2 regions of the Ochrobactrum vermis genome follow, and region 2 is predicted to be linked to the other one. Evidence: riboswitches for the same ligand, from Rfam matches in the RefSeq annotation. Region 2 holds a riboswitch; the other holds the start of a gene.
What was found. A riboswitch is a leader RNA that binds a small molecule or an ion and turns the genes downstream of it on or off. The one in region 2 is predicted to bind cobalamin.
Positions count from the first base shown of each region.

Region 1: another riboswitch for cobalamin. It lies ahead of CQZ93_RS18445 (ABC transporter substrate-binding protein); the one in region 2 lies ahead of CQZ93_RS08545 (TonB-dependent receptor domain-containing protein).

Region 1 covers NZ_PCOC01000002.1:879,729-885,335, forward strand. The annotation lists gene CQZ93_RS18430 (tripartite tricarboxylate transporter permease) at 1-194, opposite strand, end outside; gene CQZ93_RS18435 (tripartite tricarboxylate transporter TctB family protein) at 313-810, opposite strand; gene CQZ93_RS18440 (Bug family tripartite tricarboxylate transporter substrate binding protein) at 807-1,757, opposite strand; cobalamin riboswitch at 1,978-2,211, shown strand; gene CQZ93_RS18445 (ABC transporter substrate-binding protein) at 2,480-3,508, shown strand; gene CQZ93_RS18450 (FecCD family ABC transporter permease) at 3,505-4,560, shown strand; gene CQZ93_RS18455 (ABC transporter ATP-binding protein) at 4,557-5,351, shown strand.
Region 2 covers NZ_PCOC01000001.1:1,718,844-1,724,450, forward strand. The annotation lists gene CQZ93_RS08540 (ABC transporter substrate-binding protein) at 1-563, opposite strand, end outside; gene CQZ93_RS08545 (TonB-dependent receptor domain-containing protein) at 577-2,454, opposite strand; cobalamin riboswitch at 2,611-2,834, opposite strand; gene CQZ93_RS08550 (ABC transporter permease) at 2,943-4,055, opposite strand; gene rbbA (ribosome-associated ATPase/putative transporter RbbA) at 4,057-5,607, opposite strand, start outside.

The DNA.
Region 1 (5,607 bases), on a different contig from region 2:
GCGAACATGATGAGCGAGCCGGATGGGTCCAGTTTGTAGGTAACGGGCAGGAGCAGTGCGACGGTGAGCGCCGGGCCGATGCCCGGCAACACGCCGACGGCTGTGCCGAGCGTGACACCGATCAGCGCATAAAGAAGGTTTGACGGTTCAAGCGCAACCAGAAGCCCGTTGGCGAGAAGTGCGACAGTATCCATGATGGCACTTAGCCTTTAAAGCATTTCCAGCAAAAGTGCGAAGCGGTTTTGCGTAGGATAATGCGACAAAACAAGAACTTAGAGCATTTCCAATGTTTCAGTCAAAACTGGGAATGCTCTAAACGAATTGTTCGAGCCAGCCGGACGGCAGCGATAGCTGCAGGCCGCGCGCAAAGATGAACCAGATCACGAAGGCGAAGATGATGCCGACGGGAACGCTGATCCAGAATTTGCGGTAGCCGAAGCCGCGCGCGGTCGCTGCAAAAAGCAGGCCGGTGGATAGGGAAAAGCCGACGGTTTTCATCGTCAGCATCTGGATGGCCAGACCGCCGATGATCCACGCCATCGGAGCAATTTCCTGATGCTCACGCTCGGGAAAGTCGCCGCGAAGCGCTTCGAACACGGTCCAGACGGCAAGGCCGAACAATCCGGCTGCAACGACATAGGGAACGGTTTTCGGGCCAACCGGCGAGTAGCTCGTCACGTCGTTGCCATAGGTTGTCGACCAGGCAATGGCGATGGCGACGGCTGCAAGGACGAGTGCGATGACAAGAGCGGCGAAATCTGGCGCCGCCCCTTCCGGGCGGCGCTTTTCCTGCTGGTCTGATCCTGTCATTTGACGAGGCCGATTTCCTTGAGAATGGTTTCAGTCGCAGCGACGTCTTTGGCAAGCTGCTCCTTGAACGCCGGACCGGCAAGATAAGTGTCTGCCCAGCCCTTATCCTTGAGCGCCTTCTGCCAGGATTCCGACTTCACCATTTTCTCGATATCGGCATTGATGGCCGCTTCCTGCTCGGCAGTGATGCCCGGAGCCGCACCCACCATGCGCCAGTTCTGGATCGAAACGTCCACGCCACCTTCCTTGAAGGTCGGTGCATCGATACCTTCCACGCGCTCGTCGCTCGAAATGCCGATAATACGCAGCGTACCCGCCTTGATCTGGGCTTCGAATTCGCCATAGCCGGAGATGCCGACGGTCACCTGATTACCGAGAATGGCAGCCAGTGCTTCGCCACCACCGGAAAAGGCAATATAGTTGACCTTGGTCGGGTCGACGCCTGCTGCCTTGGCAAAGAGGCCAGCAGTAATATGATCGGTGCCGCCGGCAGAGCCGCCGCCCCACGAAACGGAACCCGGATCAGCTTTCAGTTTCGCTGCAAGGTCGCCAAGGTTCTGGATGTCAGAAGAAGCGGGCACGACGATGGCTTCATATTCGCCCGTAAGGCGGGCGATCGGTGTGATAGCGTCGAGCGTGACCGGCGATTTGTTGGTCAGGATAGCGCCGACCATGACATAGCCGCCGACGATCAGCTGGCTCGGGTCGCCCTTGTTCTGATTCACGAATTGCGCGAGGCCGATGGTGCCGCCAGCGCCCGGAACATTGATGACCTGCACGCTGCCGGAAATCTTCTCGTCCTGAAGCGCGCTCTGCATCGTGCGCGCCGTCTGGTCCCAGCCGCCGCCCGGAGCGGCGGGTGCCAGCACCTTGTAGTCTTCCGCTGAAGCAGAACCTGCCATAGCCAACGCCGCTACCGACGTCAGGGCCAGAATAAATCTACGCATATGTCCTCCCAAATGGAATGTATGCCGCCCTCCGGCGGACCTCCCCAAGTCCCGCTCCTCTAGCGGGAGCAAACTACATGGAGATTAGCGAAAACAAATTCAATAGGCCAGCACATGCGACAATAGTTTGGCCGTAATTTAAGTAACGGGGCTTTCGAATCGCATGAAAATGACATGCCGAAATAGCGGGCGAGATGCGCTTGACGGCGACGATGCGCCGACGTAATAGTGTAACGACGGTTCCCCGACCGAGAGCGAAGGGGATTAATAGGGAACACGGTGAGGACGACCCGAAAAGGGGCCAAGACCGTGGCTGCCCCCGCAACTGTAAGCGGATTGCCGTTCATCCTCGTGACGTTCAAAGCGTCATGCCACTGTGCCGGAGAAGCGCGGGAAGGCAGATGAACAGCAGATATTCGTGAGCCAGGAGACCTGCCGTCTAGTGTTGTCCATTGTCACGGGCGGGGATGCCCGGAGCAGGAGCCGGTTATGACAGATTTCCGCGTCGCAGGACGCATTCTCCCATCGTTATCGCATGATTTCGAGATGTCCCCGGATATGCCTGCCCGCTTTCTGTGCCGGATTTTATCTGCCGTCTGACAGGATTCCTTTCGCGTATGAGCGGTTCAACTTGACCGCTCCATCCGTTTTTTCTCACGCATTTCCGAACGCAAAACCGGTTCCCACTTTTGCTGGAAATGCTCATCATTTCGGGGATTTTCATGAAAGCTTTCGGCAAAATGCCGTTTCGTTCTGCCATCTGTGCGGCTGCATTTATCGCAGGCGGTCTCGCCGCACACGCAGCGGAAACACAATATCCGCTGACGCTGAAGAATTGCGGTCGCGAAGTCACGTTCAAGCAAGCGCCCAGTCGCGCTGTTGCCGTCGGCCAGAGCAGTACCGAAATCCTTTACAGCCTTGGTCTCGGCGACAAGGTTGTCGGGACGGCCGTGTGGTTTGGCCCTGTTCTCAAAGGCTTTGAGGAGGTGAATGCCAAGGTGAAGCGGCTCGCGGATAACGATCCGAGCTTCGAAAGCGTCTTGGCGCAAAAGCCCGATATTGTGACGGCGGACTTCCAGTGGCATATCGGCCCGACAGGTATTGTCGCCAAACCGGAACAGTTCGAGGAACTCGGCATCCCGGCCTATACGTCGCCATCCGATTGTGTCGGCAAGGACAATTCCGGCGGCGGTGACGGTATTCGCACCGCGGCGTTCAAGATGGATATCGTCTATCGGGAAATCACCGAATTGGCGGAAATCTTCAATGTGCAGGATCGCGGCGAGAAACTCGTCGCCGACCTGAAGGCGCGTGAAGTGGCTGCACGTGAGAAGGTTGGGTCTGCTGACGGGAAGCTGTCCGCTGTTGTCTGGTTCTCCAGCACGCAGGTCGATGCCGATCCTTATGTAGCAGGCAAATTTGGTGCGCCAGCCTATATTCTTTCCGCACTCGGCATCAGGAATGTTATCGACAGCGAAGAAGAATGGCCAACGGTCGGATGGGAAACGGTTGCCAAATCGAACCCTTCGATGATCGTCGCCGCAAAGCTTGATCGCCGCCGCTATCCGGCAGATGACATTGCCGTCAAGCACCAGTTTCTGGACAACGACTCGGTGACGAAGCTGATGCCTGCGGTCGAGGACAAGCATGTCTTCGACATGGACGCGCAATCGATGAGCACTTCGCTTCGCGTGATCGAAGGCATCGAAACGCTTGCCGCCGACATAGCTGCCTCGGATCTGAACAAGTGACGGCGCGGGCAGCGATACCGGGCTTCAAACACAAGGGAAGGGCACGCTCCGGCGTGTTCTTCCTCATTTTCTCGCTTGTCCTGCTGCTTTTTGCCCTTTGGCTTGGAGCCGCGATAGGCGAAACTGCGATACCGCTCGACGTGGTTGCGAAAACCGTGGCTAACCGATTGTGGAACGCCGGATATCCGCTCGAACCCATCGATGAAGGAATTGTCTGGAGTTATCGCCTCAGCCGCGCAGTCATCGCGGCATGCTGCGGCGCGTCGCTCGCAATATCCGGCGTCATCCTTCAGTCGCTGCTTCGAAATTCGCTCGCTGATCCTTACATTCTGGGCATTTCCGCTGGCGCTTCCACCGGGGCCGTCAGTGTCGCCATTCTTGGCATTGGTGCCGGTGTGCTGACGCTATCGCTCGGTGCGTTCATCGGGGCTATTGTTGCTTTCTGCCTGGTGTCCCTGCTGGCGCTGCGGGCAGGACGCGGCAGCAGCGCAATCATCCTCGCCGGGATTGCCGGTTCACAGCTCTTTAATGCGTTGACCTCGTTCATCGTCACCAAGGCCGCAAATGCTGAGCAGGCACGCGGCATCATGTTCTGGTTGCTGGGCAATCTTTCTGGTGTGCGCTGGCCGGATGTGACGCTCGCTCTGCCCGCCTGCCTGATCGGTCTTGCCATCTGCCTGTGGCATGCACGTGCGCTTGATGCGTTTACTTTCGGAACGGAATCCGCCGCTTCGCTCGGTATACCGGTGCGCCGCGTCTATGCGGTGCTGATCGGTGTCAGCGCCATGATGACGGCAGTCATGGTTTCCATCGTCGGATCCGTTGGTTTCATCGGGCTCGTCATTCCCCATGCCGCGCGAATGTTGGTCGGGGTCCGTCATGGCAGGCTGTTGCCTGCGGCAGCACTGATCGGAGCAATCTTCATGATTGTCGCCGACATCCTGTCACGCATCATTATTCCGGGGCAGGTTTTGCCGATTGGTGTCATCACGGCTTTGTTCGGCGCACCAGCCTTCGCCCTGTTGCTTGGACAAAGGAGGGCTTCGTCATGATCCTTTCAGCACGCAATGTCGGCTGGTCGGCCGGCAATGTCGAGATCTTGCGCAATGTCTCACTGAAAGTGGCGAAGGGTGAGTTTCTGGGTATCATCGGCCCGAACGGATCGGGGAAAACCAGTTTACTGTCTCTACTTTCGGGCGTTCGCAGATGTCGTATTGGCGAAGTCAGCTTGTGTGGGGCGTCTATCGACAGTTTCAGCCGTCGCGAGATTGCACGGCAACTGGCGCTGGTTGAGCAACAGGCAGGAACGACAGAGCGCATTACCGCGCGTCAGGCGGTTGAGCTTGGGCGGACGCCCTATCTCGGTGCGCTGTCGCCGTGGTCAGCAGATGACGATGCAATCGTTGGCCAGGCGTTGGTCAATGTCGATATGGCCCATCTTGCCGACCGCTATTGGCACACGCTCTCCGGAGGCGAGCGTCAGCGTCTACATATAGCGCGGGCCTTGGCGCAGGAGCCGCAGATACTGCTTCTGGACGAACCGACCAACCATCTCGATATCGGGCACCAGATCGGGCTGCTCGATCTTGTCAGCCGCCAGAAGCTCACGGTTGTAGCTGCCTTGCATGACCTGAACCATGCCGCGATGTTCTGCGACCATATCGCTGTGATGGATAAGGGCAAACTCGTTGCGCTCGGTACGCCACGTGATGTCTTGCGGGCGGAGCTTATCGCCGAAGTGTTCGGCGTAGAAGTTGACGTCGAATATCACGGTATCGATGGCTGCCATATTCGTTATCGCGCACCGAGCCGCCGTTCATTGGAACATAGACATTCTGCCTGAACGGGCTGTCTGTAAGTCATTGTTACGGTTGATGCGGATCTTCTAATCGGCGGGAAACAAATAGGATTGTGAAATAGATATTGCTAATATAATATATCGGATTATTTGAATAACATCATGAAATAGTGTAGTTTTTATTGATTTTACTCACAGTAGTTTGACCTGTTTTGTTGACAATCTGTTTCCATCGCGTTGACGATTGGACTATATAGGTTCTGCACATCAGGACATGTACCCGTATGCGAGGCATCGGTCT
Region 2 (5,607 bases):
ACAGCCTGATCGACCAGCGTTCCCCGGCCAGATGTGTAACTGTTGGCAAAATAAAGCGCGACCGTCTTGCGGCGGGACGGAGGCCGAATTGCCGCCAAAGCAGCTTTCATTTGATCGACTTCCCAGTTCGCTTCCGCCTGTCTTCCAAGCAACTCACCCATGCGCCGCAGATGGGCTTCTATATCGTTGAACGAACGGGCGGGTGCGAACTCTTCCACACGGACACCCAGTCTGCGCAACAGCCCCACCGTTGCCCTCGACGAGAATGTTCCCGCCAGCACAAGATCAGGTTTCATCAGAAAAACTTCCTCTGCCTGCACATGGTTGACCGGAACCTTACGGGCTTTAGCAGCCATGACGGACAGTTCCGGGTCCAGCGACAGATAGGAAACCGACTGCAACTGCCCCTTGTCTGCCAGTAGCAATGCGAGCTGATCGGTACATACATTGATGGAAACGACCCGTTGGGGGATTTCCGCTGCGTCTGCTGAATTTCGAACAAAAAGGGCCAGCCCAACCGCAAGGCAGAAGCTGGTGATCCATTGTACGGATGCCCTTTTCATTCTCTGTTCAGCCTCAGAAATTCCGGGTCAACCCGATATTGATGGTGCGTCCCGGTGCAATATAGCCAGAGCTGGTCTGATAATCCTTGTCAAAGATGTTCTCGACAGAGAACTTCAATTGCGATTGCTTGTCGATGGAATAGAGCGCGACGAAATCAGCCGTCACATAGTCGCCAAGTTTCTTTTTGTTAGCAGCATCAGCATAGCGCGAACCGCCATAGATCAATCTTGCGGTAAGATCGAGCTTCTCAATTGGTGTGAAATTGACCTCAGCTGCGGCCTTGAAACGTTCGCGATAGGGAAGATCGTTTCCTGTGGCTTCATCAATAGGCCGTTTAAGGTCCACTAAACCTTTGACACCCCACTGTTCGTTGAAGCGGTGATCAAGCGTCGCTTCAAACCCAGTTATGTGAGCTCGATCAACGTTTACTGGCAACCACAGATGTGTTTGCTCGTCCTCTCTCCAGCTAATACCCTGCCTTAACCGGGTGTCGTAGAATGCCATATCCAGACTGGTGCCGGAACTTATCCGCCAATTCAATCCCAGTTCATAAGAGCCCGATTTCTCGGGTTTCAGATCCGGATTTCCCGACAAGGGATAGTAGAGATCATTGAACGTAGGCGCGCGGAAACCGGTAGCGTAAGAAGACCGCAGCACCAGATCGGGCAGGATTTCATAGCTCACACCAAGATTATAGGTGGCGACATCGCCAAATTGGCTATTGTGGTCATAACGCAGCCCGCCATCGAAACGCAGCGCCTCGTATTCGAGCGAATACTGTCCGAATATGGCCGCCAGATCGCGGCTGTTTTCACCATACGAAACGGTGGTGTTGATCTCCTCGCGATAGGCTTCCACGCCAGCGGTCACGGTGTGACTGACCTTGCCCGTATCGAAACTCTTTTCGGTCGAGGCAAAGACACCATAACGCTTGGTTTCAAACCGATCGGATCTACTCACGCCCTTGCGGAAGTTACGGCTGCTGTCGATGCCGGCGCTGAACTCCAGCGTGGACGACCTATCCGCCGTATGATCGACGCGCGTTCCGATCTTGCCCGTAAATGCTGTGCTGTCAGCCTGATCCGGTGACGGCGCTTTGGCGTCATACTGGTTGCGCCCCCGGCTGAAGAGACCGTCCGCATAGATTTTACCCCAGTCGAAATCCTTCGACAGGGCAAAGTTGAAAGAGCCCTGCAAAAACCCGTCGCGATCCGGTTCATGCCCATAGGCTTCAGGCGTAGTGAAATCATACCCTTGCGTACCGGTTATAGCTGCGCCAAAAGCATAGTCGACACCGGCGTTGCTGCGTCCCTGAATGGACCCCGAAGCATATCCTCCCCAAGGATGGCTGACGCCAGTAGAGAGACTGCCGCACCAGGAACGCTCACCACAGGCTCCGCCCTGTTTCGTAATGATGTTGACCACCCCGCCCATGGCATCAGCCCCATATTGTGCAGAATGAGCCCCCTTGGCGATTTCAATGCGCTCGATAGAGGTTAGAGGAATATTGGAAAGCGCGGTCGAGCCATTCGTTGCCGACGCCGTACGCACGCCATTGACCAGAACGACTGTTTGATCAGAAGACATTCCACGAATAAAAATTCCGGCGGAAGAACCCTGCCCACCATTCGCCTTTATGGAAATACCGCTATAGGACTTCAGCAGCGACTGCAGATCGGAAGCAGCCGACCGCTCGATGTCCGCTGAATCGATGACAGTCACCGACGAGGTCGAGCGCTGCAGCGAAGATGCGCGACGCAATGGCGTGACCACGATTGTATCAAGGACCACGCTGCCATCGCCATCTGGCAGACTTTGAGCAACCGTCGTGGACGGCAGCGCAAGAACGCTGGCCGATACGAGCAGAACCGATGATTTTAAAAGGTGCATTTTCCCTCAACCCGCCGAACCGGAGACCGATAAACGGCATTTCCTCTCACCGCAGGTTGAAGCAATGGCGGCGTTAAACGCCCTTCTTCCCGACGGCAACATTGCAACAATGTCACCGCCACGGGCAGCCGCGCCTGAACACACCCCGTGTCCATGCATAGGTGACCGGATACGGCAGGTCTCCTGACTTCCGGGTCATCGCTTTCCCTCCGCCTTCCCGAGTGCATCGAATGCTCTCAGTGGCTTTCACCGCTCGCACGGTTATGGAAGATCGCTCTCCGGTTACAGTTGCGGGGGCAGTCGCGGCATCAGCCGGAATGGCTTCACCGTGTTCCCTTTTCATCCGCCTGAACAGCGGAACCGTTTCCTGATGAATGCGATAGCAACATGGTTAAGGATTCGCAACTCTACTAAAGCGCTATCCCGCAGAGAAAACTGAATCACATTCGCAAGGAATGGATTCAGCCTCATGATTTCAAAGGTTTTTCCTATCGCAGAAATGCACGGAAACGCTGCAGCGCGAAATAGAACAGCACAGAACCAATGACGATCAGTGCCATAAATTGCGGCCAGACGACGCCCAGCCCTGCTCCGCGAAACAGGATAGATTGCGCCAATATGACGAAATGCGTATTCGGTGCGGCCAGCATGATTGTCTGGATGATCTCGGGCATGCTTTCACGGGGCGTTGTTCCACCTGAAAGCACCTGCAACGGCAGAAGCACCAGCATCAGCAGCATTCCGAACTGCGGCATGGAACCAGCCGCCGTTGCCAGAAAGATACCAAGGCTAGTCGTTGCAAAAAGCTGGAGTGCTGCACCAACCAGAAACAGCGATACCGACCCATAGATCGGTACGGCAAGTAGCCCTTGCACCACGAAGACCAGCGCAAAAGCCGAAGCAACCAGCACGACGAGCCCCATGGACCATATCTTGCTGACCATGATTTCAACCGGCGTTACCGGCATCACCAGCAGATGTTCTATGGTTCCATGTTCGCGTTCTCGAATGAGGGCTGCACCTGTCAGGATGATCGACAGCATCGTAACCGATGAAATCACGTTATTGATTGCACCGAACCAGCCCTTGTTCAGATCCTGATTGAATCTCGCTCTGAGATTGAGTTCGACAGGCGCTTGTGCGCTACCGCGATAGCGATTGAGAAATTCGCTCACCTCACTCGACACAATCGACTGCACATAACCGCCCCCGGTAAAGGCCTGGCTCATCCGGGTTGCATCAACATTGAGCTGGATTGTCGGCGAACGGCCTGCCAGAAGATCACGCTGGAAATTCGGCGGTATGTTCAACGCAAACGTATCGAGCCCTTCATCCATCCGGGCATCCATTTCGTAGGACGAAATCAGCTTCGGAGGCACGAAATATGGCGGATAGAATGCCGTCGTTATCCGGCTGGAAACCGGCGATTGATCTTCGTCGACAATCGCTATTGCCGCATTGTTGAGAGTTTCAGGCATTGCCTTTGATGCCGTATAGATCGCAAGCGTAAAGGCATAAACGATCAGGATCAGCAGCATCGGATCACGCGCGAGACCGCGCAATTCCTTCACGCCAAGCTGGAATATGTTGGATATCCGCATCTTAGCTCGCCTGTTTCTTGAGAAGAGCAATCGCAAGCGCCATGAGCACCGGCACCGCGATCAGCAAGGGTAAAAACGAACTTGCAAGATCGGCAAACCCCAGCGCCTTGGAAAAAACTCCACGCGAGATCGTCACAAAATAGGTGGCGGGATAGATTTTGCCTATAAAGGCGCCCGCCCCTTGCAGCGACGACACAGGGTCAATGATACCGGAGTACTGTACAGCCGGAATGAGCGTTAGAAGTGCCGTTCCGAAGATTGCTGCGATCTGGCTGTTCATGAAAGTGGACAGAACCAGTCCCATGCCGGTCGCGATCGTCACATAGAGCAGCGCCGCCAGCGCATAAGTAGGAAAGCTTCCCGTAAACGGCACCCGGAAAATAAACACCGCAAAGGCTGTCAGCATCAGGAAATTAAGAAATGCCAGCCCGATATAGGGCAATTGCTTGCCGAACAGAAACTCGAATTTCGTCACCGGCGTCACGTAAAAATTGATGATCGATCCCAGCTCCTTTTCGCGAACCACGCTCAGCACCGCCAGCATTGCGGGAATCATGAGCAGCAGCAACGGAATGACAGCCGGCACCATAGCCACAAGGCTTTGCACGTCGGGGTTATAGCGGTAGCGTATCTCCAGATTGAAACTGCCGACATTCGCCGCACTGCCATAAAGCTCGCGGGCTTTCTGCGTCAGCCAGTTGGCATGCATGCCCTGAACATAGCCTTTGATCGTCTCTGCACGGGTGGGCATCGCGCCGTCAATCCAGGCAGCTACTTCTACCGGACGTCCACGCATAAGATCTGCGCCGAAATTCGGCGGTATCTCAATAGCCAGACTGATCTCGCCATCACGCATCCGTCTGTCAAGATCGTTGTAGTCGGTTATCGGAGCCTGTTCGGAAAAATAGCGCGAACCCGCAATCTGCTGCGTATAGTCACGGCTGATCGTCGTATCGTCACGATCGAGCACAGCAAATTTCAGATCCTCGACATCCATATTGATGCCATAGCCAATGACGAACATCAGGATGACACTACCGAGAATAGCGAGCGTTGCCCGGATCGGGTCACGCTTCAGTTCCAGAGCCTCGCGCCGGGTATAGGCCAGCATCCGCCGCAAGTCCGGCAACCAGCCTGGCGTTTTCTTTGTGTGTGTTTCGCTTGCCTCTGCCGTTTGTTCTGGGAGAACCGCAGGCGATGGCGCCGACCGTTCGGCCTCGCCGATTGCATCCTGAAGATAGGCGACGAAAGCCTCCTCGAGGGTTTCGGCGTGGCGACTTTCGGTAATCGCCTTCGGCGTATCGCTTATCAGCACCTTGCCGGCATGCATCAGCGAAATCCGGTCGCAAAGTTCCGCTTCATTCATGAAATGGGTAGAAACGAAGATCGTAACGTTATCTTTGCGGGACAGATCGGCGAGAATTTGCCAGAACGCATCCCGAGCGACCGGGTCGACACCCGATGTCGGCTCATCAAGAATGAGAATATCAGGCGAGTGAATCAGAGCCACGGCCAGCGACAGGCGCTGGCGAATACCAAGCGGCAAGGCGTC